One region of the Actinoallomurus sp. CA-150999 genome, then DNA from elsewhere that is predicted to be linked to it. Evidence: predicted binding sites of a transcription regulator. Region 1 holds the regulator's gene; each other region holds the start of a gene.
The links. Region 1 encodes LexA, which represses DNA repair genes until DNA is damaged. Its sites were predicted from a motif close to TCGAACANNTGTTCGA; they were not measured.

Region 1 (9,982 bases):
GCCGGACCGTCTGCTGTCCAACTTCATCAACGGCATCAAGCACCTGCCCTACGCCGTCTGACGCCGGACCCGGTACGGCACCGCCGCCGGTGCGGCGTCGTACCCGGGTCCTCGGTGACCACAAATCGCCCGGTGTCCTTGCGTCTGCGATAGTCTTGAGGTATGCGATCTCGGCTGCTCCTCAGCCGGCCGCGTTGACCCGAGACGTCGACGCGGCAGCCCCTCCTGCGTGAGGGGCGTTCTCATGCAAGGGGCACGGTTCACCGCCAGCCGTAGCCGTGCGAATCAGACGAGGAATCCATGACAGGCGCCGACGAGAACTACGACCCACGGACGATCCAGGACAAGTGGCAGGCCCGGTGGGAGGAACTGAAGCCCTTCGCCGCGAGCGAGGACCCCGCTGATGAGCGGCCTCGCAAGTATGCGCTGGACATGTTCCCGTACCCCTCCGGCGATCTTCACATGGGTCACGCCGAGGCGTTCGCGATCGGCGACGTCATCGCCCGCTACTGGCTGCAGAAGGGGTACAACGTCCTGCACCCCATCGGCTGGGACTCCTTCGGCCTGCCGGCCGAGAACGCCGCGATCAAGCGCAATTCCCACCCCGCCGAGTGGACGTACACCAATATCGACACCCAGGCGGAGTCTTTCAAGCGGTACGGGATCTCCTTCGACTGGTCGCGCCGGCTGCACACCTCCGACCCGGAGTACTACCGCTGGAACCAGTGGCTGTTCCTGCGCTTCTACGAGCGCGGCCTGGCCTACCGCAAGGGCGGGCAGGTCAACTGGTGCCCCAAGGACCAGACGGTGCTGGCCAACGAGCAGGTCGTCAACGGGCACTGTGAGCGGTGCGGCTCGCTGGTCGAGAAGCGCGTTCTGACGCAGTGGTACTTCAAGATCACCGAGTACGCCGACCGGCTGCTGACCGACATGGCGGACCTGGAGTGGCCCGAGCGGGTGCTGCTGATGCAGCGCAACTGGATCGGCCGCTCGGAGGGCGCCGACGTCGCCTTCCAGATCGAGGGGCGCGCGGAGCCGGTCACCGTCTACACGACCCGGCCGGACACCCTGTTCGGCGCGACGTTCTTCGTCGTCGCCGCGGACGCCGCGCTGGCCGATGAGATCTGCGCGCCGGAGCAGCGCGCCGAGTTCGAGGCCTACCGCGACGCGGTAGGGCGCGAGTCGGAGATCGAGCGGCTGTCCGCCGACCGGGAGAAGACCGGCGTCTTCCTGGGCCGCTACGCGATCAACCCGGTGAACGGCGAGCGCATCCCCGTGTGGGCGTCCGACTACGTCCTGGCGGAGTACGGCCACGGCGCGATCATGGCGGTGCCCGCCCACGACCAGCGCGACCTGGACTTCGCCCGCAAGTTCGGCCTGCCGGTCCGCATCGTCGTCCAGACGGGAGAGGCGGACCCGGCCGAGACCGGGGTCGCCACCCCCGGCGAGGGCGAGCTGGTCAACTCCGGGCCCCTGAACGGCCTGGCCAAGGCCGCCGCCATCCCGCGGATCGTCGAGGTCCTGGAGGAGAAGGGCCTGGGCAAGGCCTCCGTCAACTACCGGCTGCGCGACTGGCTGATCTCCCGGCAGCGGTTCTGGGGCACGCCGATCCCGATCATCCACTGTGACGCGTGCGGCGAGGTGCCCGTCCCCGACGAGCAGCTGCCGGTGCGCCTGCCGGACGACCTGCGCGGCGCCGACCTGGCGCCGAAGGGCGTGTCGCCGCTGGCGGCGGCCCACGACTGGGTGAACGTCGAATGCCCCAAGTGCGGTGGTCCGGCCAAGCGTGACACCGACACGATGGACACCTTCGTCGACTCGTCCTGGTACTTCCTGCGGTACTGCTCGCCGGACTACACCGGCGGGCCGTTCGACGTGGAGAAGGTGCGCGAGTGGATGCCGGCCGACCAGTACACCGGCGGTGTCGAGCACGCCATCCTGCACCTGCTGTACGCGCGGTTCTTCACCAAGGTGCTGTACGACATGGGGATGGTGGACTTCACCGAGCCGTTCAAGCGGCTGGTCAACCAGGGCCAGGTCATCCTGAACGGCTCGTCGATGTCGAAGACGACCGGCAACCTGGTCGACCTGGGGGAGCAGATCGGCGAGTACGGCGTCGACGCCGTACGGCTGACGATGCTGTTCTCCGGTCCGCCGGAGGACGACATCGACTGGGCCGACGTGTCCCCGTCCGGCTCGGTGAAGTTCCTGGCCCGCGTGCACCGCGTGGCCGCCGACGTGACCTCCGTGCCCGGGGCCGACCCTGCGGCCGGCGACGTCGAGCTGCGCAAGGTGACGCACCGGACGATCGACGAGGTCACCCGGCTGGTCGAGGCGCACCGGTACAACGTCGCGATCGCGCGGATGATGGAGCTGACCTCCGCCGCCCGTAAGGCCATCGACGCCGGCCCGGGAGGGGCCGACCCGGCGGTGCGGGAGGCGGCCGAGACCCTGGCGGTCATCCTGTCGCTGGTCGCGCCGTACACCGCCGAGGAGATGTGGGAGCGGCTGGGCCGTACGGCTCCGGTGACCAAGGCGGGCTGGCCGACGGCCGAGGCCGCGCTGCTGGTCCAGGAGTCGGTCACCTGCGTCGTGCAGGTGGCGGGCAAGGTCCGCGACCGCCTGGAGGTGTCTCCGGACATCGCCGAGGGCGACCTGGAGCGGCTGGCCCTGGACTCGGAGAAGATCCGGGCGGCACTGGGCGACCGGGGCGTCCGCAAGGTCATCGTGCGTGCCCCGAAGATCGTGAACATCGTGCCCGCCTGACGGGCGAATCCACCCGGGTCGGTCGATGTCGCCGACCCGGGTGGGATCACATCTTGCGCAGGACCGCCACCACGCGGCCGAGGATCGTGGCGTCGTCGCCGGGGATCGGGTCGTACGCCGGGTTGTGCGGCATCAGCCAGACCTTGTCGTCGCGCCGCTTGAGCGTTTTGACGGTGGCCTCGCCGTCGATCATCGCCGCGACGATGTCGCCGTTCTCCGCGACGGGCTGCTGACGCACGACGACCCAGTCGCCGTCGGCGATGGCGGCCTCGATCATCGAGTCACCGGTGACGTTCAGCAGGAAGTGCGTGCCCTCGCCGACGAGCTGCCTGGGCAGCGCGAAGACGTCCTCGACGGCCTCCTCGGCGAGGATCGGGCCACCTGCGGCGATGCGGCCGACTAGCGGGACGTACGCGGGGGCGGGGCGTGCCGGGGCCTCCTGGCCATTGGTGATCTCGTACGCGTCGTGCTCGGACTCGGTGGCGACCGCCGAGGATCCGGGCATGCGGACGACCACCGCGCGCGGCCGGTTCGGGTCGCGCAGCAGGAAGCCCTTGCGCTGCAGTGTCCGGAGCTGGTGGGAGACGCTCGAGGTGCTGGTCAGCCCGACGGCCTCGCCGATCTCGCGCATCGAGGGCGGGTAGCCGCGCCGCTGGACCGAGTCCCTGATCACCTCCAGCACCTTGCGCTGGCGGACCGTCAGCCCGCTCTCGTCGCCTGGGCCGTCCGGCATTTCCCGAACCTTGCTCATGGTGTCTCCGATGGATGTCTTCTGCGGTGACGCGCGGCCGCCGGTATTTCACTCCCGTAGAGGGACGTTATCGCTTCTCCGGGAAATGATCAAACAGGTGTTCGAAAAATGTGGAATTTTACGGTCCGGGCCTATGTCGGCTTTAACTCGTACATGTGTTCGATAATAATTCCTGTCCGGCCGTTGGTGAAGGGCGGATGTCATCGCCGGGCTTCGTCGCACGGTCGGCGCACCGAAGGGGGTGGTCGCCGTCGTGCGCCGGGGCGGGACATGGCAGGCTTGGGCGCTGGGGGTGCGCCCGCGCGAGAGCGCCGGCGCAATGTGATCCACTTCACCGTTCCGACCGTCGGCGGCGTCTCCGCAGGTCGATGAGGGTGAGGCATGTCCTGGCGGCGGATCGTCGCGTCCAGCGGGGGGCGCGACACGCCGGTGGAGGCGGCGGATCTCCTCGTGAGCGGGCTCTTCTCGCCGGGTGCCTCATGTGGGTTGCGATGCCCTCGGTCGGGCTCTACGGTTGGACCACAACATCTAGTAGTTACATGGATGTAGTTCACCATAGGTTGTGGTTACAAGGTGAGGTTCGCGCAGAAGGCGCGTGACTCGCTGTCAGGGGGAGGAGTCCGGAGGCATGCACTGCCCGTTCTGCCGACACACCGACAGCAGGGTCATCGACAGCCGGGCGACCGACGACGGATCCGCCATCCGGCGCCGTCGCTCGTGCCCGGAGTGCGGTCGTCGCTTCACCACCCAGGAGACGGTCCTCATGATGGTCGCCAAGCGCAGTGGCGTCACTGAGCCGTTCTCCCGGGAGAAGATCATCGCTGGAGTGCGCCGGGCGTGTCAGGGCCGTCCCGTGAACGAGGACGCGCTCGCCATGCTCGGGCAGCGGGTCGAGGAGGCGATCCGGGCGACCGGGAACGCCGAGATTCCCTCGCACCAGGTCGGGCTGGCGATCCTCGGCCCGCTCCGCGAACTGGACGAGGTCGCGTACCTGCGATTCGCCTCCGTCTACCGGGGGTTCGAGACGCTCGACGACTTCGCCAAGGAAATCGAATCGCTGCGCGTGGCGAACGGCGGCGACGCCCTGTCCTAGGGCGGTGCCCGCGCCGCGGGCTGTACGGGTAATCCTGGAGGTGGGCCTGGTGTGCCCGAGAAGGGGGATGTCATGACAGAGACGGTGAGCGGCTCAGCCCGACGGGGTAAGGCGGGCCGCAAGGGCGTGAAGATGGAGCGCATCTTCACGCGGCCGGGCGTCCACCCGTACGACGACGTCGCGTGGGAGCGGCGCGACGTCATCATGACCAACTGGCGCGACGGGTCGGTGAACTTCGAGCAGAAGGGCGTCGAGTTCCCCGCGTCCTGGTCCGTCAACGCGGTCAACATCGTCACGTCGAAGTACTTCCGCGGCGCTGTGGGCACCCCGCAGCGCGAGTGGAGCCTGAAGCAGCTGGTCGACCGGGTCGTCGGGGTCTACACCGAGACCGGCGTCAAGCACGGCTACTTCGCCTCCGACGAGGACGCCGAGATCTTCGACCACGAGCTGAAGCACGCCCTGGTCAACCAGGTGTTCAGCTTCAACTCGCCGGTCTGGTTCAACGTCGGCACGGCCTCTCCGCAGCAGGTCAGCGCCTGCTTCATCTTGTCGGTGGACGACACGATGGAGGCGATCCTGGACTGGTACAAGGAAGAGGGCGTCATCTTCAAGGGCGGCTCCGGGTCGGGTGTGAACCTCTCCCGCATCCGCTCCAGCAAGGAGCTGCTGTCCTCCGGCGGCACCGCGAGCGGCCCGGTGTCGTTCATGCGCGGCGCCGACGCCTCCGCGGGCACCATCAAGTCCGGTGGCGCGACCCGCAGGGCGGCGAAGATGCTCGTCCTCGACGTCGACCACCCCGACGTCGAGGAGTTCATCGAGACCAAGGCGCGCGAAGAGGACAAGATCCGCGCGCTCCGCGACGCCGGCTTCGACATGGACCTCGGCGGCAAGGACATCGTCAGCGTCCAGTACCAGAACGCCAACAACTCCGTCCGCGTCTCCGACGAGTTCATGCGCGCGGTCGAGTCGGGCGACTCCTTCGGCCTGCGCGCCCGCCGTACGGGCGAGGTCATCGAGCGGGTCGACGCCAAGGGCCTGTTCCGCAAGGTCGCCAAGGCGGCCTGGGAGTGCGCGGACCCGGGCATCCAGTACGACGACACGATCAACGACTGGCACACCAACCCCGAGACCGGGCGTATCACGGCCAGCAACCCGTGCTCGGAGTACATGAGCCTGGACAACTCGTCCTGCAACCTGGCCAGCATCAACCTGCTGAAGTTCCTGGGCGAGGACAACACCTTCGACGTCGCGCGGTTCGTCAAGCTCAGCGAGCTGGTCATCACCGCGATGGACATCTCCATCACGTTCGCGGACTTCCCGACCGAGAAGATCGGCGAGACGACGCGCGCGTACCGGCAGCTCGGCATCGGCTACGCCAACCTCGGCGCGCTGCTGATGGCGACCGGCCACGCGTACGACTCCGAGGGCGGGCGCTCGCTCGCGGGGACCATCACCTCGCTGATGACCGGCGTGGCCTACCGCCGCTCCGCCGAGCTCGCGGCCGCCGTCGGCACGTACGAGGGCTACGCCCGCAACGCCGAGGCGCACAAGCGCGTCATGCGCAAGCACGCCGTCGCCAACGACGAGATCCGCACGCTCGACGAGATGGACAAGTCCATCCACCTCGAGGCCACCAAGCAGTGGCAGCAGTGCCTCAAGCTCGGCGAGCGGAACGGCTACCGCAACGCCCAGGCGTCGCTGCTCGCGCCGACCGGCACGATCGGCCTCATGATGGACTGCGACACGACGGGCATCGAGCCCGACCTGGCGCTGGTCAAGTACAAGAAGCTGGTCGGCGGCGGCTCGATGCAGATCGTCAACAACACCGTGCCGCGCGCCCTCAAGAAGCTCGGCTACCAGCAGGAGCAGATCGAGGCGGTCGTCGAGTACATCTCCGAGCACGGCCACGTCGTCGACGCGCCCGGCCTGCGCACCGAGCACTACGAGGTCTTCGACTGCGCGATGGGCGAGCGGGCCATCAGCCCGATGGGCCACGTGCGGATGATGGCCGCGGTGCAGCCGTTCCTGTCCGGCGCGATCTCCAAGACCGTGAACATGCCGGAGCAGGCCACCGTCGAGGACGTCGAGAAGATCTACTTCGAGGGCTGGAAGCTCGGCCTGAAGGCGCTCGCGATCTACCGCGACAACTGCAAGGTCGGCCAGCCGCTGTCGGTGGCCAAGAAGAAGACCGAGGAGAAGGTCGAGGAGGCGCCGGCCCCGGTCGTCGAGCGCGGCCCGGTCCGCACCCGCCTGCCCAAGCAGCGGTCCGCGACGGTCACCCGGTTCTCCGTCGGCGGCGCCGAGGGCTACATGACCGCCTCGAGCTACCCCGACAACGGGCTCGGCGAGGTGTTCCTCAAGCTCGGCAAGCAGGGCTCCACCCTGGCGGGCGTGATGGACGCCTTCTCGATGGCGATCTCCATCAGCCTCCAGTACGGCGTGCCGCTGGAGACCTGGGTCGAGAAGTTCACCAACATGCGGTTCGAGCCGGCGGGCATGACCGACGACCCGGACATCCGCATGGCGACCTCGATGATGGACTACATCTTCCGTCGCCTCGCCCTGGACCACCTGCCGTACGAGACGCGCGCCGAGCTGGGGATCTTCTCCGCCGAGGAGCGCACCGCGCAGGCGGAGGGCCAGGACCCCGCGTCCCTCCACACGGAGGACGACGTCGACCGTGAGTCGCTCGCCCAGTCGGTCCCGGTCGAGCAGCCGAAGGCCAAGGAGCCCGAGCCGCCCGCGGCCGCGCACTCCTCGACCGAGCTGATCGAGAGCCACCAGGGCCGTACGGCCGACGCGCCGCTGTGCCTCACCTGCGGCACGAAGATGCGCCCGGCCGGCAGCTGCTACGTCTGCGAGGGCTGCGGCTCCACCAGCGGCTGCAGCTGAATTTGGGCGTCTGCCAGGCGTGAATTAACTGGTCAGAGCGGTGGGGGCGAGTACTCGCCCCCACCGCTCTTCAGCGTGCGCGGCACGCCTCGTTGCGTTCGATGCAACAGGGCGGTCGGGGGGAGACGGGCTTGAGAGGCGGAGAGCTGTTACCGGCTGTTGGGAGGATAGGGGTCGGGTCTGACGTTCTGGGTGGGCAGGCTTGGTCTAGAGTTGCGGGTGGTTTGCCTGGTTGGGGTGGTCTTTCTATGGGGTTTGCAGTGTGACCGCGGTGATGCCGTTGGGGGACGGAGATCCGGAGTCGGTGGGGCCGTACCGGATTGTGGCCAGGCTGGGGCGGACTGGTCCGGGGCCGGCCGGGTTGGAGCGGGTGTACCTGGGTCGTGGGCCGGAGGGACGGTTGGTCAGCGTCCGGATGGTACGACCGCAGTTCGCCGACGATGCGGGGTTCCGGGCGCGGTTTCGAGATGGTGTGGCCGCGGCGCAGCAGGTCTCGAGCCGGTACGTGGCCGCTGTGGTCGACGCTGGGCCTGATGACGCCGTGCCGTGGCTGGCGACAGAGTTCGTTGCCGGTCTGAGCCTGGACCATGCGGTGATGATCAGGGTGCGCGTTGAGGGGCGGATCGTCGGTGGCCGGTTCGACACGGCAGCGACGCTGTGGCTGGCGGCGTGTCTGGCCAAGGGGTTGAACCACATCCACAGGGCGGGCCTGGCACATGGGGACGTCAAGCCGTCCAGTGTCGTGGTGACCGGTGACGGGGCCCGGCTGATCGGCTGGAATGTCGCCAGGCATGGCGGGGAGGCAGGGCGGGGCTGGCCGGCCGGAGCGCCGCGCTACCTGGCGCCCGAACAGGTCGAAGGCCGGCCTGCGGTCTGGGCGAGCGACATGTACTCGCTGGGCTGTGTGATCTGCAAAGCCAGGGACGGGCAGGACGTGTTCGTCCGGTGGCCGCGCTGGCCGAAAGGCACGAAGCGGGTCGAGGTGGGCAGCTCTCCGTATTCGACAACGCTGTTCCCCGACGAGCTACGCCGGGTGTTCGAGCCCTGCCTGGCCCATGACCCCGCCGACCGGCCGAAGCCGCTGAGACTACTGAAGCTGATCGGCGCACTCCGTCGGCCCGATCAGCCGTGGCTGCCCGCGATACATGATGCGATCGCCCGGCAGCGGGTCCACATCGAGGAGTTGCTGGACCAGATGCCGTCCAGTCCCGCTCGGGCAGGGACCATGATGACCAGAACCGCCCGGCGGAGCGCACTCCGACCGGTCGGCGAGCCGCTGTTTCGATCTTCTACCTGCACCGACAGTCTGGTCTTCAGCCCCGACGGCCGATTCCTGGCAACCAGCGGCGACCGCGACCCCGTGCATCTGTGGGATATCGCCGGTCACCTGCCACTGGGCGAGTCCACCGCAGGTCCGGCCCGGCCATCAGGCAAGGACCGGACTCCCCTACATCCGCGTACCGCCACCTACCCCGCCCGCGGCGCCCAGGTGGCGTTCAGCCCCGACGGCCAGGTGCTGGCCATCGGCGGTCACCGAGTCGTCCCGGGCCTGGACCCGGCGGGAGGAGACGAGCGTGTGGAGGTCATCGTCTGCCTCTGGGACATCGCCGGTCGCCGGCGACTCGGCCAGCCCCTGGTCGGTGTGCTACCGGTGATCGGCGATTTCGGCCCTGTCACCGGCGTGGTGTTCAGCCTCGACGGCCGCTTCGTGGCCGTGGCCTGCGCCGGGGCGGGCGTGGTGTGGTGGGACATCGCACGCCGTGTGGAGGCTGGTCGGCTGACCGGCGTGGAGGGCGTGGTCTTCAGCCCCGATGGCCGTACCTTCGCCGCCACCGCCGACTACGACGTCCACCTGTGGACCATGCGCAGCCGCCGCCACAGCGGTACGCCCCTCACCGACCTGGGCAGCTACAACGCGAAGCGCAACGCAATCGCCTTCAGCCCACACGGTCACGCCGTGGCCGTCTCCCAGAACGCCACCTCCACCGTCCGCTGCTGGGACGTGGCCGACCACCGGCAGATCGGGCCTCCCCTCACCCTCCCGACCGTCCTGGGTTTCGCTGACCTGCGCCACATCTCCGTCGCCTACAGCCCCGACGGCCGTACCCTGGCCACCGGCGACCACGACGGCGTCATCAACCTGTGGAGCCCCCACACCGGCCGGCGCATCTGCGAACCCCTCACCGGACACCTCGGCCCCATCACCTGCGTCGCCTTCAGCCCCGACGGCCACACCCTCGCCACCAGCGACCGCGAAGGCACGACAGCACTGTGGAACCTGGACCCACCCAGGCCCTGAGTACTCCACTGGTCAGAGCCACAGCGGCAGGTGCAGCAGGAGGTCGGTCCGCCGAAGACGACCCCGTCGTCTGCCACCGCTGCGACTCCCACGGCTGCAGCAATCCCGACCACCGCCACCGCGACCCCACCGGTCCGCTCGCCGACCTCCGCGGCCCCGCCGGACGAACCCACGCCATCGC
Region 2 (9,982 bases), 260 kb from region 1:
ACCCGGTGCATCCCCTTCTCGAACGCGTACGCGGAGGCGCCGCGCGTCGCCTCGACGGCGTACCCCTTGCGCCGGGCCCACGGCGCGATCCAGTAGCCGATCTCGACGCGGCCGTCCGTCCACTCCGCGCGGTCGAGGCCGAGGGCGCCGACGAGCCGGTCGCCGCCCACGATCGCGAAGTTGACGCCGCGGGCCGGATCGATGTGGGCGTACGTGACGCACCAGGCGAGCGCGGTCTCGGCGGTCTGGGCGGGCGCCCAGGCCATCCAGCGGAGGAGCTCGGGGTCGCGGCTCGCGGCCAGGACGTCGTCGGCGTCGTCCTCCTCGAACGGGCGCAGCAGCAGCCGCCGGGTCTCCAACAGCACACCCTCGTCGAACGTCATCGGCACGCTCCCGCGAAACGGCTCGCCATCTCCGGACTACCAGCCCAATGGAGATGAAGGTAGGACGCAAGACGGTTCCGGCCGGCGAATCCCTCCGGCCCGGACCCCGGCCATCGCCAGGCGGGTTCGGCGCCCGGCCCGGAGACCACCGCCGTGCGATGAAACTCATGCCCCCGGAAGCGCTCACCCGTCCGGGTCACCGGCGAGTCGGCCACCGCGACCGCCTCGCGGTAGCCGAGGGTGAGCCGGGAGGTCATGCGCGCCTCCGCGTCGACGACCCCGCACATCGGCGCGCCGTCGAGGGTTCGGGCGAGGTAGAGCAGACCGGCGCACTCGGCGTAGATCGGCCCGTCGAACGCGGCGACCTGGCGGCGCAGCGGTTCGTTGGCCGCGAGTTCGGGAGCGTACATCTCGGGGAAGCCGCCGCCGATCACGACGCCGCGCGTGCCCTCCGGCAGCGCCTCGTCCCGCAGCGGGTCGAACGGGACGACCTCCGCCCCGGCGGCGTTCAGGAGCTCGTCGTTCTCCGTGTAGCCGAACGTGAACGCCGGACCACCCGCGACCGCGACAACAGGACGCGCACCCGCGAACTCCGGCTCCGCCGGGTCCCAGGGGTCGGCCGTGATCGGCGGTGCGCCGTGGGCGAGGGCGAGCAGGCCCTGCAGGTCGCAGGACTCGGCCACAAGGGCGCCGAGCCGCTCGACGGTCCGTACGGCGTCGGCGCTGCGCTCGGCCGCCGGGATGAGGCCCAGGTGACGCGACGGGGTGCCGGCGTCCGCGTGGCGCCGCAGCACGCCGAGCACGGGCAGCCCGGTCTCCTCGATCGCCGCCCGGCAGATCCGCTCGTGCCGGTCGGACCCGACCCGGTTGAGGATCACGCCGCCGATCCGCACCGTGGAGTCGTACGTCACGAAGCCGTGGACCAGCGCGGCGACCGAGCGGCCGGCCGACGAGGCGTCCACGACGAGGACGACCGGCGCGTCCAGGAGCCGGGCCACGTGCGCCGTGGAGGCGAACCCGCCCCCGCCGGCGGCCTCGGCCCCGTCGAACAGCCCCATAACGCCCTCGATCACGGCGACGTCCGCGCCCCGCGCCCCGTGCAGGAACAGCGGCGCGACGAGGTCCTCCGACGTCAGCCACGGATCGAGGTTGCGACCGGACCGCCCGGCCGCGAGCGCGTGGTAGCCGGGGTCGATGTAGTCCGGTCCGACCTTGTGCGGCGAGACGTCGAGCCCGCACGCGGTCAGCGCGGCCATCAGCCCCGTCGCGACCGTCGTCTTGCCGCTCCCGGAGGCGGGAGCGGCGATGACGAGACGCGGGATCCTCACCGGACCGCCCGCGCGATCGGGGACACGGTCACCATTCGATGCCCTTCTGGCCCTTCTGGCCGGCGTCCATGGGGTGCTTGACCTTCCCCATCTCGGTGACGAGGTCGGCGAGCTCCACCAGACGCGGGTCGGCGTCGCGGCCGGTGATGACGACGTGCTGGTACCCCGGGCGGTCCCGCAGCGTCGCGACGACGTCCTCGACGTCCACCCATCCCCACTTCATCGGGTAGGTGAACTCGTCCAGCACGTACAGCGTGTAGGTCTCGGCGGCGAGGTCGCGCTTGATCTGCTCCCAGCCCTCGCGCGCGTCCGCCGCGTGGTCCTCCTCGGTTCCGGGCCGCTGGATCCACGACCAGCCCTCGCCCATCTTGTGCCAGGTGACCGGGCCGCCCTCGCCGGACTCGCCGAGGACGCGCAGGGCCCGCTCCTCGCCGATGCGCCACTTGGCGGACTTGACGAACTGGAACACCCCGATCGGCCAGCCCTGGTTCCAGCCGCGCAGGGCCAGTCCGAAGGCGGCGGTGGACTTGCCCTTGCCCGGCCCGGTGTGGACGACCACCAGGGGCCGGTTGCGGCGCTGGCGGGTCGTGAGCCCGTCATCGGGCACCTGCGACGGCTTTCCCTGCGGCATGTCAGTCCTCCCGTACGACGACGGTCACGAACTCATCGTCGAGATTGATCTTTCGTTCCGGGGTCACGCCGCCGCCCTGCTGTCGTTGACGACACTGGTGAGGGCGTCGGCGGCCAGTTCCTCCAGCCGGACGACCTCGGCGCCGAGGCGGGCGGCGATCCCGCCGGCGAGCCCGAGGCGTACGGGGCCGTGCTCGCAGTCGACCACGACGGCGGTGACGCCGTGCAGGAGTCCGGCGGCGCGCAGCGCGTCGGCGGGTGAGCCGTGGGTCGCCCGGCCGTCGGTCACGAGGACGAGCAGCGGACGGCGGGCGGGGTCGCGCAGGCGTTCGCCGCGCAGCACGTCGGCGGCGCGCAGCAGTCCCGCGGCGAGCGGGGTACGCCCGCCGGTGGGCAGGGTCTCGAGGCGGCGGGCCCCGGCCTCGACGGAGGAGGTGGGGGGCAGCGCGAGCTCGGCGGACGTGCCCCGGAAGGTGATCAGGCCGACCTTGTCGCGGCGCTGGTAGGCGTCGAGGAGGAGGCTGAGCACGGCGCCCTTCACCGCGCGCATCCGCTGCCGGGCGGCCATCGAGCCGCTCGCGTCGACGACGAACAGCACCAGGTTGCCCTCCCTGCCCTCCCGGACGCGTTCGCGCAGGTCGCCGGAGCGGATCACCAGCCCGGGGCCGGTGCGGCCGCGGGCGCGCTGGTGCGGGGCGGCGGCGAGGAGCGTCGCGGTCAGGTGCAGCGAACGCGCGCCCGGACGCGCGCCGGTCGTCCGGCCGTACGGTGTGCGGGCGCGCGAGCGGCGGCCCGGCGCGCCGTCGCCGAGGCCCGGCACGGTGAACACCCGCGTCCGGTAGACGGCGTCGGCGGGCGCGGGTTCCGGGGAGTCCACCCGGGTGCGCTCTTCGTCGTCCTCGTCCGACGCGCCCTCGCCCGACAGCGCCTGCTCGATGTCGACCAGCGGCCCCTCGCGGGCGTCTCGCCCGTCGGAGTCGCCGGGCCCGTCCGGGCCGGAGCCGTCCGGCCCGGGGCCGTCGGGCCCGTCGTCCGGGCCGGGGTCGTCGGGATCCTCGTCGTCAGGCTTGCGCCGGGCGTCCCAGTCGACCGTCATGTCCGGGTCGGGTCCGGTGTCCGGCTCGCTTCCCCCGCGTGGCTGGGGCACGTCCGGCTCGGAGGCGTCGTCGGAGTCGTAGCCGCCGGTGTTCTCGAGGACGTCGTCGAGCTTGTCCTCGTCCAGGCCCGGCGCGTCGAAGGGGTCGCGGCGGCGCCGGTGCGGGAGGGCGAGCCGGGCGGCGATACGGACGTCGGCGGCGGTGACGACGGTCCGGTCGTGCCAGGCGGCGAGGGCCATCGCGGCGCGGGCCATCACGATGTCGGCGCGCAGCCCGTCCACCTCGAACGCGGCGCACACCGCCGTGATCTGGCGCAGCGCGCCGTCCGGCAGCACGACCTCGGAGAGCCTGGCGCGGGCCTGGCCGATCCGCCAGGCCAGCTCGGCCTCGGCCCGCGCCCAGCCGAGCGTGAACGCCGCGGGATCGGCCTCGTAGGCCAGGCGCCGCCGGACGACCTCCGCCCGTTCCTCCGGGTCCCGGGTGGCCGCCACCTCCACCGTCAGGCCGAACCGGTCGAGCAGCTGCGGCCGCAGCTCGCCCTCTTCGGGGTTCATCGTGCCGACCAGCAGGAACCGGGAGGCGTGCCGGATGGAGACGCCCTCGCGCTCGACGTACGAGTGCCCCATCGCGGCGGCGTCGAGAAGGAGGTCCACGAGGTGGTCGTGGAGCAGGTTCACCTCGTCGACGTACAGGACGCCGCGGTGGGCCTCGGCCAGCAGGCCGGGCTGGTATGCCTGGACGCCCTCGGTCAGGGCGCGTTCGAGGTCGAGCGAGCCGGTGAGGCGGTCCTCGGCGGCGCCGATCGGCAGCTCGACGAGCCGCGCCGGCCGGACCAGCGTGCCGTCGTCGTCGACGTGCGGCCCGTCGGGGCACTGCGGGTCCGGCGCCTGCGGGTCGCAGGAGAACCGGCAGTCCGCCACGACCGTGACGTCCGGCAGCAGCGCGGCGAGGCCCCGCACGATGGTGGACTTGGCGGTGCCCTTCTCGCCACGGACCAGCACGCCGCCGACGGCCGGGGAGACCGCGTTGATCAGGAGGGCGAGCTTGAGGTCGTCCAGCCCCGTGATGGCGGAGAACGGATAGGTGTTCACCCGGTGGTCGTCCTTTCCTCGGGTTAACGCGCCCGTAGGTGGCCTGGCATCGGCGGCCGGAGTCTCCTGGCTCCCGGCTCGCCGCCCGCCCTCGACCTTCCGGCTCACGCCGTGGCCATTCTTGAGGAAGAACTCCCCGGTCACAGTTGCGCGACAGCCCCGGATTCACACCGGGTTCCTCCGCGTATCGCCGGAAGACAGCATGACATATCCGGTCTGGCCCGCGACACCGCAGGTCCGACGCAGGGGCATCGCGGCCCCGGCACAGGGACACTGCGGGTCCGGCGCAGGGAGAGCGCAGGTTCGGCGCAGAGCCTCGGGCCCGTGCCGGATCGACGTCGATCTGCTTGAATAGAACGTGTTCTAGTTTCGAGGAGGCGCGCGGATGAGGCTCGGCATCAACGTCGGCTACTGGCAGCGGGATCCGGAGGACGCCACCGAGACGGTGCTGGCCGCCGAACGGCTCGGCTACGAATACGTCTTCACCGCCGAGGCGTACGGTTCCGACGCCTTCACCACGCTCGCCTGGTACGGCGCCCGGACGTCGCGCATCAAACTGGGCACGGCGGTGGTCCAGATGTCCGCCCGTACCCCCGCCGCGACCGCCATGCACGCGCTGACCCTCGACGCACTGTCCGGCGGCCGGCTCACCCTCGGCATCGGCGCGTCCGGCCCTCAGGTCGTCGAGGGCTGGTACGGCGTGCCGTTCGCCCGGCCGCTGGAGCGCACGCGCGAGTACGTCCGGATCATGCGGGACGTCTGGCGGCGCGAGGAGCCGGTGACCTCCGCCGGCCCCCACTACCCGCTGCCGCTGCCGCCGTCGGCGTACGCTCCCGGCCGCGTCACCGGCCTCGGCAAGCCGCTCAAGTCGATCGTCCATCCCGTACGCCCGCGGATCCCGGTGTACCTCGGCGCGGAGGGCCCGAAGAACATCGCCCTCGCCACCGAGATCGCGGACGGCTGGCTGCCCCTCTTCGTCGATCCGACGCAGATCGAGGCGGTGTTCGGCGCGTCGCTGGCGGGCCGCAGGGAGGGGTTCGACATCGCCGCGACCGTGACGACGATCGTGACGGACGACCTGGCGACCGCGCTGGAGTTCGCCAAGATCCCGCTGGCGTTCTACATCGGCGGGATGGGCGCCAAGGACCGCAACTTCCACCTCGACCTGATCGGGCGGCTGGGCTACGCCGAGGAGGCCGTACGCGTGCAGGAGCTGTTCCTGTCGGGCCGGCGCGACGAGGCGATCAAGGCGGTGCCGGACGAGCTGGCCGACTCCATCTCCCTGCTCGGCCCGATCGGCCGCATCAAGGAACGCCTCCGGCTGTGGCAGGACTCCCCCGTGACCACGCTCCTCATCGCCGGAGTGAAGGACGAACCGACCCTGAAGGCCATCCGCGACCTCGTCGAGTCCTGAGATCCCTAGTTCCAAGCGCGGGAGAGCATCCACGTGCCGGTCGCCTGGTCGTGACGCAGTTCGTACACGCCGATCGCCCGGTCCGGGGTGGCCTCGACGCGCCAGAACTCCCGCTCGGCGCCTTCCGGGGCCTCAGGGTGCCGTTCGTGCCACCAGTCGCGGGTGGTGACCCAGCGATCCAGGACGCGCAGCACCGTGTAGAGCCGGCCGCGCCAGACGAAGCGCGAGGGCCTGCCGTCGCTGACCCAGACCTCGACCGGGTCGCCGTACACCCGGCTCATCGGCCGCCGCCCGGCGCGTCTCCACGCCCCACAAACCCTTCGCTCGCTCCGCCCACGCGGGCCGCCCACCTTCCGGATCGATGACAGGGAGTGAGCCTGGGGGAAGGCAGGCGACAAGTTCGAACATACGTTCGGAAGTGGGTTTTGTAAAGCGCCGGCCGGCAGGCGACCTCTCAGTCGGCCGGCGACCGCCGCGACTCAGCGGCCGAGGGAGTGCGCGATCGCCTCGGCGGCGCGCGCGGGGTCGGCGGCGTCCGCCTGGCCGCCTCGGCCCCACAGGTACGACCAAGCGATGCGGGACGTCGGCATGGCGACCACCATCACGCTCCGCCCGCCGGCCGGCTCGACCACGCGCAGCATCGGCTCTTCGGCCCCGACCAGCACGCCGCGCAGACCGCGGGCCTCGACCTCGCGGGCGAGCGCCTCCAGGTGGCGGCGCCGCGGCCCGGACGGGGAATCCGCAGTGGCGGCCATGGGTTGCCACCCCTCTCGCGCTTGGACGATACGGCAGGAAGGGGTACGCCCTAGGGCGTTGAACAGGTAGGGTGCCATCCGGTGGCAAAAGGTGCCCAGATGGCAACGGTGAGTGACCTTCCCTGTCAGGATGTCCTCCCCCACTTTGACGTGCAAGTATTTTCGGACAAATAGATCAGACGGATTCGGCATCACCCGTGCACAGTTCAACGGCCCTTCCGCGGTCCGGCCGAGGGTTTCGGCCTCACCCACCGCGGCCCACCACCACTCCCCCCTCTTCTCGGCATTCCCGCAGGACGCTCGCCATGGAGGCGCCCCATGTCCGATGGCCGTAGTCCAACCGTTCGCCGCCGCCGGCTCGGAATGGAACTGCGGAGGCTCCGCGAAGCCGCGGGTCTCATGATCGAAGACGTCGCGAAGCACCTGGAGTGCTCGATGTCACGCGTCAGCCGCATCGAGACCGGCAAGTCGGTGGCGCGCATCCGCGACGTACGGGACATGCTCGACCTCTACGGGCTGCCCGAGGGCGCACAGCGCGACCAGCTCCTCGGGCTCGCCAAGGACGCCCAGCAGCGCGGCTGGTGGACCGAGTACGAAGCGGTGCTGTCCACGTCCGCGGGTCTGGACACCTACATCGGCCTGGAGGCCTCCGCCGCGTCCATTCGAACGTTCCAGACTCATCTGGTGCCGGGTCTCCTGCAGACCGAGGAGTACGCCCGCGCGCTGATCAAGGCGGGCCGGCCGGGCGAGACCCCCGAGAACGTCGACCGGCGCATCGCGCTGCGCACCCGCCGCCAGGCCATGCTGCAGGAGCCCGGCCGCCTGGAGCTGTGGACCGTGATCGATGAGGCGGTCCTACGCCGGCCGATCGGCGGCATCACCGTGATGCGTTCTCAGCTGATGCGGCTGCTCGAGGCCGCCGAGCTGCCCGGCGTCACCATCCAGGTACTGCCGTTCGCGCGTGGCGCCCACCCGGGCGTCGACGGGGCCTTCACGATCATCGGCTTTCCCGACCCCACCGACCTGGACGTCGTCTACATCGACTGTCCCGCAGGGAACATCTTCCTCGAGAAGGAAAAGGACGTCCGCCGTCACACGACCTGGTTCGACCATCTGCGGGCCGCTGCGCTGCCACCCGACGAGTCAGCCGAGTTCATCGCGGCGGCGGCGGACGAGTTCAAGAGTGCGTCCCCGTACCCGCGGGGGTGATTTAGCAGAGAGGAGAGCAGGGGATGAGTGGCCACCCCGATCTCACCGACGTCGGCTGGCGCAAGAGCAGCCGCAGTTCCAACAATGCCGACTGCGTCGAGGTCGCCGTGATCGACGGCTCCGACGACTGACACATATCTCATGCCCAGCCGACCGCGGGAGTTCGCTCCCGCGGTCCCTCTGCGTCGGGTTAAGATCGCCACATGCTGCCCTGGTCGGCCGAGCTCGCCGGACGCATCGACGAACACGACTTCACGAGCGACCTGCTGCGCGACAATCCTCTCGGCGACCCGCACCGGCGGCCGCTGTGGGTGTACGTCCCGCCGGGGTACGACGACGCGCCGGACCGCCGCTACCCCGCGGTCTATGTGATCCAGGGCTACACCGGCTCGCTGCCGATGTGGCGCAACCGCCCGCCGTGGCGGCAGCCCTTCCCGGAGTTGGCCGACCAGGTGTTCGCGCGCGGCGAGGCGCCGCCGGTGATCGTGGTCTACGTCGACGCCTGGACGGCGGTCGGCGGCAGCCAGTTCCTCGACTCCCCCGGCACCGGGCGCTACCACTCGTACCTGTGCGAGGAGATCGTGCCGTGGGTCGACGCGCACTACCGGACGCTCGCCGACCGGGACCACCGCGCGATCAGCGGCAAGTCCAGCGGCGGCTACGGCGCGATGATCACGCCGATGCTGAGGCCGGACGTGTTCGGCGCGCTCGCCACGCACGCGGGCGACGCCCTGTTCGACGTCTGCTACCGCTCGGAGTTCCCCAAGACGGCCCGCGTCCTGCGCGACGCGTACGACGGCTCGATCGAGAAGTTCCTCGCCGACTTCCGGGGTCGGCTCGCCGGCACCAAGGAGACCGACTTCCCGCTCATCGAGATCTACGGGTACTCCGCGGCGTACTCCGCCGACGAGGACGGCACCGTCCGCCTGCCGTTCGACGACACCGGCGACGTCATCCCCGAGGTCTGGGAGCGCTGGCTGGCCAACGACCCGGTGCTGATGGCCCGGCGCCCGGAGTACGCCGAGGCGCTGCGCTCGCTGCGGGCCGTCTGGATCGACGCGGGCACCAAGGACGAGTACCACCTCGACTTCGGCGCCGTCGCCTTCCGCCGCGCGATCGCGGCCGCCGGCGTGACGGACGACGCGGTCCACTTCGAGCTGTTCGACGCGGGCCACGGCGCCATCGAGTACCGCTATCCCCTCTCCCTCGCCTGGCTCGCCGAGCGCCTCACCCCCTGACTCCGACGCTCACGGCCGGGACTGGGCCCGGGCGCGGAACGCCGCGGTCTTGACCCGGTTCTGGCACGCGGTGGAGCAGAAGCGGCGCATGCCGTTGCGCGAGGTGTCGACATAGACCCGGTCGCAGTGCGGCGCCGTGCACACGCCGAGCCGGTCGTACAGCTCGCCGCCGAGGACCACGGCCAGGCCGGTGGCGCACGGAGCCGCCCACTCGGCGGCGAGTCCGTCCCTCGCGCCGTGGAAGTGAATGTGCCAGGGCTCCCCGTCATGGCGGGTGAGCCGCGGCCTGGCCTGCGTCTCCTCGAGCAGCCGGTTGACCTGTTCCGCGGCGGCGTCGAGGTCTCCGGCGGCGACCGCCTCGAAGACGACGCGCAGTTCGCGCGCGATGGCGGTCAGCTCACCGACCTGTGACTCGGTGATCTCGGCGCGCCGGCTGACGGCACGCAGCACCTCGGTGGCGGCCTCCGCCCGGGCCGTGGCGTCCGGCAGCCGGTACGGCCGCCCGCGCCGCTCGCCCTCCGTGAGGGCGTTGACCAGGCCGACGGCGCTCGCCACCACGACGTCCATGTGACTGTTGAAGTTCACTTGACCAGTTACGCCTCTCGATCTAGCGTGTCACTGGCAAAAGCTTATACGCCAGTTACGGAGGGGCTCATGTCAGCACTCACCCGCGACGTCGCCGACCGTTGGATCACCCGCTGGGACCGCCAGCAGGAGGGCTTCCTCCCTGACCGTGAAGAGCGGTTCACCGCCCTCATCGACGCGGTCGCCGCCGGCGTCGGGAGGCCCGACCCCCTCGTCCTGGACCTGGGCTGCGGACCGGGCTCGCTGTCGGCC
Region 3 (9,982 bases), 3.8 Mb from region 1:
TGAGCGCCTGGTGCGGCCCCGTCGTTGCCGCGCAGCGCCGCGACGATGTTCTCAGCCGTACGGCGTCCGATGCCAGGAACCTCCGCGATCTGGTCCGGACCGGCCTCCTTGAGGAGCTTCACCGACCCGAAGTGCTTGATCAGCGCCTTGCGACGGCCCGGGCCGAGGCCGGGGACGTCGTCGAGCTCGCTGACGAGCATGCCCTTGCTGCGCTTGGACCGGTGGTACCGGATGGCGAAGTCGTGCGCCTGGTCGCGCAGCCGCTGCACGAGGTACATCGCCTCGCTGTTGCGCGGGAGGATCACCGGGTCCTCCTCGCCGGGCAGCCAGATCTCCTCCAGCCGCTTGGCGATGCCGCACACGTCGACGTCGTCGATGCCGAGCTCGTCGAGCGCCCGCTGGGCGGCGGCCACCTGCGGCGGGCCGCCGTCGACCACGACGAGGTTCGGCGGATAGGCGAACTTGCGCGGCCGTCCGGTCTCCGGGTCGATCGGCCCGCCGGCCTCCGGCTCGCCCAGGACGTCCAGCTCGCCCGTCTTCTCCGTCTCCTCGAGGTAGCGCTTGAAGCGCCGGCGGATCACCTCGTGGATCGAGCGCACGTCGTCCTGGCCCTCGACCGTCTTGATGGAGAACCGCCGGTATTCGCTCTTGCGGGCCAGGCCGTCCTCGAAGACGACCATCGAGGCGACGACGTTGGTGCCCTGGAGGTTGGAGACGTCGTAGCACTCCATGCGCAGCGGCGCCTGCTCGAGCTCCAGGGCGTCCTGGAGCTCCTGCAAGCCCTTGCTGCGGGTCGTCAGGTCGGTCGCCCGGCGCGTCTTGTGCTGCTTGAAAGCCTCGACGGCGTTGCGCTCGACGGTCTCCATCAGCGTCTTCTTGTCGCCGCGCTGGGGCACGCGCAGGTCGACCCGGCCGCCCCGGTGCTCGGCGAGCAGCTCCACGACCGCGTCGGTGTCGGGCGGTAGCGCGGGCACGAGGATCTCCCGGGGCACCGCCTCGGAGGCGGTCTCGCCGTACATCTGGAGCAGGAACTGCTCGACGAGCTCGCCGGTCGTGACGTCCTCGACCTTGTCGACCACCCAGCCGCGCTGGCCGCGGATGCGCCCGCCGCGGACGTAGAAGACCTGCACGGCGGCCTCGAGCTGGTCGTCCGTGAAGGCGATCACGTCGCAGTCGGTGGTGTCACCCAGCACCACGGACTGCTTCTCCAGCGCCCGCTGCAGCGCCCGGATGTCGTCGCGCAGCCGCGCCGCGCGCTCGTACTCCTGCTCGGCGGCGGCCGCCTTCATGTCCTTCTCGAGGGCCCTGATGAAGCGCGCGGTGTCGCCCGCCATGAAGGCGCAGAAGTCCTCGGCCAGGTCGCGGTGGCCCTGCTCGGTGATCCGCCCGACACAGGGCGCGGCGCACTTGCCGATGTCGCCGAGCAGGCAGGGCCGGCCCATCTGACGCTGCCGCTGGAACACCCCGGCCGAGCAGGTGCGCACGGGGAACACGCGCAGCAGCTGGTCGACGGTCTCGCGGATCGCCCACGCGTGGGAGTAGGGGCCGAAGTAGCGGACGCCCTTCTTCTTGGCGCCGCGCATGACCTGCACGCGCGGGACGTCCTCGTGCATCGTCACCGCGAGGTAGGGATAGGACTTGTCGTCGCGGTACTTCACGTTGAACCGCGGGTCGAACTCCTTGATCCAGGAGTACTCCAGCTGGAGCGCCTCGACCTCGGTGCCGACGACCGTCCAGGCGACGTCGGTGGCGGTCTGCAGCATCGTCTGGGTGCGTGGGTGCAGCCCCGCGAAATCGGCGAAGTAGGAGTTCAGCCGGGCACGGAGGTTCTTCGCCTTGCCCACGTAGATGACCCGGCCGGTCCCGTCGCGGAATCGGTAGACCCCGGGCGATTCAGGTACGGAGCCGGGCGCGGGCCGATAGGTCGCCGGATCTGCCACGCCGTAAGCCTAATGCGCTCGCGGAGCGAGGCGGCTTCAGCGGTGATTTGGGGTGATATGCGTCACCTGTGAATATCGGCGACTTGCGGGAACGACGGCGTATCTGCACCGTCAGGTTTTCGTCATTGACGCACTAAGGGGACCTTCATCGTGTCGACCGTCACCGCGGTGGTCCGGCCGGCGAGCCCCCGGCCCGCCGGCCGCTCGTCCCGTGCGGTCAGGCCAGCTTGATCTCGCCGTTCTCCACCTTGACGGACTTGCTCGGCAACGGCTGCGCCGCCGGGCCGTGGGCGACGGAACCGTCGCTGATGTGGAACTTGCTGCCGTGGCACGGGCAGTCGATGGTGCCGTCGGAGACCGTGCCGACCGTGCAGCCTCGATGGGTACAGACCGCGCTGAACGCCACGAACTCCCCCTTCTTCGGCTGGGTGACGACGACCTTCTGGTCCTTGAAGATCTTTCCGCCGCCGACCGGGATGTCGGAGGACTTGCCGAGCCCGTCGCTGCTGCTCGCCGATTTCGAGCCGGAACCGCCGCAGGCGGAGAGCGTGCCGGCGAGGCCGGCCAGGCCGACGCCGAGCAGCATGCCACGGCGCGTCGGCGCCGCGCCCGGTTCGGTGTCGGCGTCCGTGGAACCGGCGGCCGGAGCGGCCGAGGGATCGAACGGCATGGACTCCTCCTCGTGTTCGGGTCTACATCCGGGTTTCACGGAGGGCATGTCCGTTCGGTTCAACGTTATTCGATAATGATTCCGTCGCCCTGCACCCGCACGGTGAACTCCTGCAGAGGTGCGCCGGCCGGTCCCTGCTTGACCGATCCGTCCGTCGCGTTGAACTCGCTGCCGTGACAGGGGCAGGTGATCACGCCGTTCTCCGGGCTGCCGACGGTGCATCCCTGGTGGGTGCAGGTGGCGGTGAACGCCTTGAACGTCCCCTGCGACGGCTGCGCCAGGACGATCTTCCACTTGTCGATGATCTTGCCGCCGCCGACGGGGATCTCCCCCGTCCGGGCGATCACCTTGCCCTTGATCGCCGGAGGCACGATGGCCTTCGCCGACCGCGTCCCGCACGCGCCGAGGCCGACCATCCCCGCGCTCGCCAGCGCCGCCGTGCCCAGCAGCCGCCGCCGGGAGCAGCAGCCCACCGCTTCCTCTGTCATCCGTCTCCCCACGGGGTCATGTACTACACGCTGTAGTACATCGCGGCCTCATGCTATCGCCCGGTTCCAGCCGAGATGACCCGAGGCACCACCAGGCCGTCGCACTCCGGGAGCATCACTCGCGGCGCGGCGGAGGCCGTCCCGCTGATGGGCGAGCGGGCCTCCGGCCGGTGCCTTCCGTCAGACGCCGAGGATCTTGGCGAGGAACTGGCCCGTGTGGCTCTCCCCGACGTTCGCGATGTCCTCGGGGGTGCCGGTCGCGACGACGGTGCCGCCGCGCGAGCCGCCCTCCGGACCCATGTCGATGATCCAGTCCGCCGTCTTGATGACGTCGAGGTTGTGCTCGATGACGATGACGGTGTTGCCCTTGTCCACGAGGCCGTTCAGCACGCCGAGCAGCTTGCGGATGTCCTCGAAGTGCAGGCCGGTCGTGGGCTCGTCGAGCACGTAGATCGTGCGGCCCGTGGAGCGGCGCTGCAGCTCGGAGGCGAGCTTGACCCGCTGAGCCTCGCCGCCGGACAGGGTCGGCGCGGGCTGGCCGAGCCGGACGTAGCCGAGACCGACGTCGTTGAGCGTCTGCAGGTGGCGGCGGATCGCCGGGATGGCCTCGAAGAACTCCAGGCCCTCCTCGATCGGCATGTCGAGGACCTCGGAGATCGTCTTGCCCTTGTAGTGCACGTCGAGGGTCTCCCGGTTGTACCGGGCGCCGTGGCAGACCTCGCAGGGCACGTAGACGTCGGGCAGGAACTGCATCTCGATCTTGATGGTGCCGTCGCCCGAGCACGCCTCGCAGCGCCCGCCCTTGACGTTGAACGAGAACCGGCCGGGCTGGTAGCCGCGGACCTTCGCCTCGGCGGTCGCCGCGAACAGCTTGCGGACGTGGTCGAACACGCCCGTGTAGGTGGCCGGGTTGGACCGCGGGGTGCGGCCGATCGGCGACTGGTCGACGTGGACGACCTTGTCGAGCTGGTCGACCCCGTTGATCCGCTTGTGCCGGCCGGGCACCGTGCGGGCCCCGTGGAGATTCTTGGCCAGCGAGGTGTAGAGGATGTCGTTGACCAGCGTCGACTTGCCCGACCCCGACACGCCGGTGACGGCGGTGAAGACGCCGAGCGGGAACGCGACGTCGATGTCGCGCAGGTTGTGCTCGCGGGCGCCCTTGACGACCAGTTCGCGCCCGCGCTGGCGCTTGCGGCGGGTCGCCGGGACGGCGATCTCCTTGCGGCCGGAGATGTACGCCCCGGTCATCGAGCCGTCGCTGGCCAGGAGCTCCTCGACCGTGCCGCTGACGACGATCTGACCGCCGTGCTCGCCCGCGCCCGGGCCGATGTCCACGACCCAGTCGGCGGCCCGGATGGTGTCCTCGTCGTGCTCGACGACGATGAGGGTGTTGCCGATGTCGCGCAGCCGGATCAGCGTCTCGAGCAGCCGGTGGTTGTCGCGCTGGTGCAGCCCGATCGACGGCTCGTCCAGGACGTACAGCACGCCGACCAGCCCGGAGCCGATCTGGGTGGCCAGGCGGATGCGCTGCGCCTCACCTCCGGCCAGGGTCGCCGACGCCCGGTCCAGGCTGAGGTAGTCGAGGCCGACGTCGAGCAGGAAGCCGAGCCGGGCGTTGATCTCCTTCAGCACCGCCTCGGCGATGTGCTTCTCCCGCTCGCTCAGCTCCATGTTGAGCAGGAACTTCGCGCACTCCCCGATCGGCATGGCGGCCACGTCGGCGATCGACCGCTCGTTGACCGTGACGGCCAGGACGACGGGCTTGAGCCGCTTGCCCTCGCACGACGGGCACGGGATCTCCCGCATGTAGCCCTCGAACCGCTCCCGGCTGGAGTCGCTCTCCGCCTCGGAGTGGCGCCGCTGGACGTACGGGATCACGCCCTCGTACGTCGTGTAGTAGGACCGCAGCCGGCCGTACCGGTTGCGGTAGCTGACGTGCACCTGCGTGTCGTGGCCCTGCAGGATCGCCTTGCGGGCCTTGGCCGGGAGCCGCTCCCAGGAGGTGTCGAGGTCGAAGCCCAGCGCGTCGCCGAGCGCGCCGAGCAGCCGCAGGAAGTAGTCGCTGATGTGGCCGTTCGACCACGGCGAGATCGCCCCCTCCTCGAGGGTCTTCTCCGGGTCGGGGATGAGCAGCTCCGGGTCGACCTCCATGCGGGTGCCCAGGCCGGTGCAGTCGGGACAGGCGCCGTACGGGGAGTTGAACGAGAAGGACCGCGGCTCGAGCTCGTCGAAGGACAGGTCGTCGTACGGGCAGTAGAGGTGCTCGGAGAACATCCGCTCGCGCTGCTCGTCGTCCTCGGGCAGGTCGACGAAGTCGAGGATGACCGTGCCGCCGGTGAGCCCGAGCGCCGTCTCGATCGAATCGGCGAGCCGGCGGCGCGAACCGTCCTTGACGCTCAGCCGGTCGACGACGACCTCGATGTCGTGCTTCTCGTACTTCTTGAGCTTGGGCGCCTCGTCGAGGCGTACGAGGTTGCCGTCGACGCGGGCGCGGGAGAAGCCCTTGGTCTGCATGTCGCGGAACAGCTCGGCGTATTCGCCCTTGCGGCCGCGGATCACCGGGGCGAGCACCTGGAACCGGCTGCCCTCGTCGAACTCCATCACCCGGTCGACGATCTGCTGGGGCGTCTGCTTGGAGATCGGGCGGCCGCAGACCGGGCAGTGCGGGTGCCCGATGCGGGCCCACAGCAGACGGAGGTAGTCGTAGACCTCGGTGATGGTGCCGACGGTCGAGCGAGGGTTCTTGGACGTCGACTTCTGGTCGATCGAGACCGCAGGGGACAGCCCCTCGATGAAGTCGACGTCGGGCTTGTCCATCTGGCCGAGGAACTGACGGGCGTACGCCGACAGGGACTCGACGTAGCGGCGCTGGCCCTCCGCGAAGATCGTGTCGAACGCCAGGCTGGACTTCCCAGAGCCGGACATACCGGTGAACACGATCAGCGCGTCGCGCGGAAGATCGAGTGAGACGTCTTTGAGGTTGTGTTCACGCGCTCCGCGCACGATGAGACGGTCAGCCACGGCGTATTCGCTATCCCCTAGAGCCTGGTTGAGACAGGTCAGCTTCAGGCTAACGAGGAGACGGACGGTTTTCTTCCAGTCGCCCCTGACGGCGGGCTCCTCGTCGCAGCAGAACCGTACACGTGTTCGAAGAGAGATCGCCACCGAAACGCGGGAGGCCGGTGGGGCTCATGCGACCTTTACTCTGGCCCGTCGTCTACTCAGGCCCGTCGTCGAGGGCGCGTTCGAGGTAACGCCCGGCCGACCGGCGTACGGCGGCGGCACCGTCGGCGGCGACGACCCGCCGCCACCAGCCGCCGTACACCCGCTCGAACGGGAACGGCTCCATGCGGCGCAGGGCGCGGCGGATGATCCGGGGGCGCTCGGGGATCAGGTTGGGGTAGCTGTACATAAAACTGACGTACCGGCGATCCGGGACGACGGTGAAGATGTCGCCGGTCAGCAGCGCGCCTCTGCCGTCCTCGCCGTCGCGCCAGTGCAGCACCTGGCCGCCCGCGAAGTGCACGCCTGCGTTCACGAGGGTGAGCCCGTCGCCGATCTCCCGGGTCTCGCCCTCCCAGAAGACGATCGACTCGTCGGGCCGGGCCACCCACTCCCGGTCGGCCGCGTGAATGTAGACGGGCGCGTCGAAGGCGTGCGCCCACTCGATCATCGAGCCGTAGAAGTGGGGGTGGCTGATCGCGATCGCGTCGACGCCACCGAGGTCGGCGACCCGGGCGAGGAGATCGTCGTCCAGGTAGGTGATCATGTCCCAGAGGACGTTGCCCGACGGAGTGCGGACGAGCAGCGCCCGCTGCCCGATCGCGGTCGGCGGCTCGGTACCGACGCCGACGATGCCCGGCCCCTCCTCGGCGACCTTGCCGCGGTGCCCGGCGGCCCGCAGCTCGGCGAGCGTGGTCCACTGCTGGCCGCCCCACCCGACGTACTGCCGTTCGTCCTCGCAGATCGGGCAGTCCGAGCGGGACGCGCCGTACTGCACCCCGCACGTGCGGCAGATCGGCAGATCTTCGTCCATGATCGGAGCCTACGTCCGGACGGGCGCGGGTCCGGGTACCGCCGCGGGCATCCGCCGGACGGAGCGACGAGCGACGCGGGAGTGAAAGGATGGACGGGTCGGCGGCCATGTCCCCGTTGACCGACTGGAGGGAGAGCGCGTGTCCTACACAGGCGATGTCGAGGTCGGCGGTCCTCCCGACGTCCGCGAGCTGCCCGGCCTGACGGTCTCCAAACTGGCCGTCGGGCCGTTCGACAACAACGCCTACCTCCTGCGTTGCACCGCCACCGGCGAGCAGGTCCTGATCGACGCCGGCGCCGAGCCGGAGCGACTGCTCGAGCTCCTCGGCGACGCCCCCCTCTCCCGCGTCGTCACGACGCATCGCCACCAGGACCACTGGGGCGCGCTCGGCTCGGTCGTCGACGCGACGCATCCGTCGGTCGTCGCCCACCCTGACGACGCCGAGGTCCTGCCGTTGCCGGTCACCGAGCCGGTCCAGCACGGCGGCACCGTCCGCGTCGGGCAGAACACCCTGTCCGTGATCCACCTGCGCGGCCACACCCCCGGGTCGATCGCGTTGCTGTACGGCGACGGCGACACGCCGCACCTGTTCACCGGCGACAGCCTGTTCCCGGGCGGGCCGGGCAACACCTGGGGCGACGCGACGCTGTTCAACCAGCTGATGGACGACCTCGAAGAGCGGGTCTTCGGCACCCTGCCGGACGAGACGTGGGTCTATCCGGGCCACGGCAAGGACACCACTCTCGGCCGCGAACGCCCGCACCTCAAGGAGTGGCGCGCCCGCGGCTGGTGATCGCGCGCCGGCCCCAGGCGGCAGGTGGTCGTCCCGGGTCCACCCGCCCGGGTTGGTGATCCTGGCCACAATGCGCCACGATCGTCGCAAATCGGACGTTGATCGGATACACCGTGAGATCCTCCAGGCCGCGGATCGGCATTTCGGCGGCTGCGATGAGGGGATGATTGGTGGAGAGGGGCGTGCGGAGCGCGCCGCGAACGCGAGCCGGGCAAAGGGGCATGACGGGCGTGACCAGGCAGGTGGCCGAGACCGAGGGTCTGACGGACGTGGAGCTCGCGGCACGGCTGCGTATGACATTGGGTCGGCTGAGCCGTCGCCTCCGCCAGCACGGCCCGCAGACGCTGACGTCCAGCCAGGCGTCGACCCTCGCCAGCGTGGAGGCGATCGGCCCGGTGCGCCTCGGTGACCTGGCCGCCGCCGAGGGGGTCAGCGCGCCGACGCAGAGCCGCCTGGTCGCCTCCCTCGAGGCCCAGTCCCTGCTGCGCCGTACTCCCGACGTCGACGACCGCCGGGCCACACTCCTGGAGATCACCCCGGAGGGCCGCCGCCAGCTCGAACAGCTGCGCACCGAGCGGTCGGCGTTCCTCGTCGAACGGCTCGGCACCCTGTCGCCCGCGCAGCGCGCCGCGCTGGTCTCGGCCCTCGACGTCCTCGAGGACCTGGCCGAGACCTGAGGGCCCGCCTAGGCCTTGCGGTAGGTCTTCTGGAGGCCGACGAAGAACAGCCTCTTGTTGCCGCTCTGCAACTCGACCCGCCAATACGAGGCGCCCTGGCCGGTGAGGTCGGACAGGTCGAACGTCGTCGCGTTTCGCGGGGTGGCCTTGCCGCTCCACAGTTTCTGGCCGAACGCCATCCACTGACCGGTGCCGTCGCGCTGGAACTGGAAGTAGTCCTTCCCCCCGTCCTGGCTCCACTTGCCGGCGAGCTTGCGGAGCCAGGCCTTGGCATCGGCGGCACGCACGTGCGGCGTCGCGGGCTCGGTGCTGGGCGGCAGGTCGACGCTTCCCGGCATGGTGGACTCTGCCACCGGTGAGGCGGGGCGGGATGGCCGGGCGTCCGGCCTGCGACTGCCGTGCCGGTCGGCGAGGGCGGTGATCAGCAGGATGCCGACGGCGGCGACCGCCAGCACGATCGAGATCGTCCGCGTCACCGCGGGCGCCACCGAGGGCAAGCGCATGCGTACCTTCCCCAGAAATCTTCCCCTGTGATCACGTTACAGGGCGAAAACCTGCTCCGGGACATCCCCGATGAAGGCGCCCTGGCGAGGCGGTCAGCGACGCGTGCGCCCGGCCCGCGCGTCGACGTCGGTCATGCCGGTGTCGGTGTCGGTCTCGTCCGTGGCGGTGTCGTCCGGCTCCGGGCCGGCGTCGCCTTCGGGGTCGTCGCGGCCGGGATCCTGGTCCGTGCCCGCCTCCGGCACCGGGCCGGAGGCGTCCGGGACCGCCGGAGCGGGAACGGCCGGACCGGGGCCGGGGCCGTCGGCGACGGCCTGACCGGGTCCTTCTCCGGACTCCCGGTCCTCCGCCTCACCGCGCGGGACCCTGATGAGGCTGGCGACGGTGGTGACGAACATCGTCGCCCCGATGACGGCGAGGGAAAGGGCGGTCGAGATCTCCGGGACGCTCGGGAACCAGGTCGTGTGCATCGCCTCGAGGACGAGCTTGATGCCGATGAAGGCCAGGATGAACGCGAGCCCCTTGCTGAGGTACACGAGGCGGTCGAGCAGTCCCCGGAGGAGGAAGTACAACTGCCGCAGCCCCATCAGCGCGAAGGCGTTGGCGGTGAAGACGAGGTAGGACTCCTTGGTCAGCCCGAAGATCGCGGGGATGGAGTCGAGGGCGAACAGCAGGTCGGTCGATCCGATGGCGACCATCACGATCAGCATCGGGGTGATGAGGCGCTTGCCGTCGATGCGGACGGTCAGCCGGTGCTCGTGGTACTCCTCCGTCGTCGGGACGGCCCGGCGGATCCAGCGCACGAGGATGTTCTCCTCGTACTCGTCCTCGTCGGGCTCACCGCGCACCAGGCCGTACGCGGTCCAGATGAGGAACG

Region 2: ACQP2O_RS41220 (DUF6504 family protein) is a predicted target of LexA. The motif match lies at 6,344-6,359, and genes of this name have one in related genera.
Region 3: uvrA (excinuclease ABC subunit UvrA) is a predicted target of LexA. The motif match lies at 6,234-6,249, and genes of this name have one in related genera.

Annotation. Positions count from the first base shown of each region.
Region 1 is NZ_CP192063.1:8,641,217-8,651,198, reverse strand. Features, by position in the region: gene ACQP2O_RS40030 (cytochrome P450) at 1-61, shown strand, start outside; gene leuS (leucine--tRNA ligase) at 301-2,766, shown strand; gene lexA (transcriptional repressor LexA) at 2,813-3,517, opposite strand; gene nrdR (transcriptional regulator NrdR) at 4,146-4,610, shown strand; gene ACQP2O_RS40010 (vitamin B12-dependent ribonucleotide reductase) at 4,683-7,502, shown strand; gene ACQP2O_RS40005 (WD40 repeat domain-containing serine/threonine protein kinase) at 7,777-9,801, shown strand.
Region 2 is NZ_CP192063.1:8,905,958-8,915,939, forward strand. Features, by position in the region: gene ACQP2O_RS41195 (GNAT family N-acetyltransferase) at 1-383, opposite strand, end outside; gene ACQP2O_RS41200 (cobyrinate a,c-diamide synthase) at 380-1,711, opposite strand; gene cobO (cob(I)yrinic acid a,c-diamide adenosyltransferase) at 1,740-2,342, opposite strand; gene ACQP2O_RS41210 (putative cobaltochelatase) at 2,406-4,529, opposite strand; cobalamin riboswitch at 4,589-4,710, opposite strand; gene ACQP2O_RS41215 (LLM class F420-dependent oxidoreductase) at 4,915-5,943, shown strand; gene ACQP2O_RS41220 (DUF6504 family protein) at 5,949-6,224, opposite strand; gene ACQP2O_RS41225 (hypothetical protein) at 6,423-6,698, opposite strand; gene ACQP2O_RS41230 (helix-turn-helix domain-containing protein) at 7,062-7,907, shown strand; gene ACQP2O_RS41235 (DUF397 domain-containing protein) at 7,931-8,038, shown strand; gene ACQP2O_RS41240 (alpha/beta hydrolase) at 8,111-9,145, shown strand; gene ACQP2O_RS41245 (CGNR zinc finger domain-containing protein) at 9,155-9,730, opposite strand; gene ACQP2O_RS41250 (class I SAM-dependent methyltransferase) at 9,800-9,982, shown strand, end outside.
Region 3 is NZ_CP192063.1:4,801,528-4,811,509, reverse strand. Features, by position in the region: gene uvrC (excinuclease ABC subunit UvrC) at 1-1,940, opposite strand, end outside; gene ACQP2O_RS22455 (Rieske (2Fe-2S) protein) at 2,158-2,610, opposite strand; gene ACQP2O_RS22450 (Rieske (2Fe-2S) protein) at 2,676-3,098, opposite strand; gene uvrA (excinuclease ABC subunit UvrA) at 3,279-6,119, opposite strand; gene ACQP2O_RS22440 (MBL fold metallo-hydrolase) at 6,316-7,134, opposite strand; gene ACQP2O_RS22435 (MBL fold metallo-hydrolase) at 7,274-7,927, shown strand; gene ACQP2O_RS22430 (MarR family winged helix-turn-helix transcriptional regulator) at 8,158-8,604, shown strand; gene ACQP2O_RS22425 (hypothetical protein) at 8,613-9,107, opposite strand; gene ACQP2O_RS22420 (TerC family protein) at 9,201-9,982, opposite strand, start outside.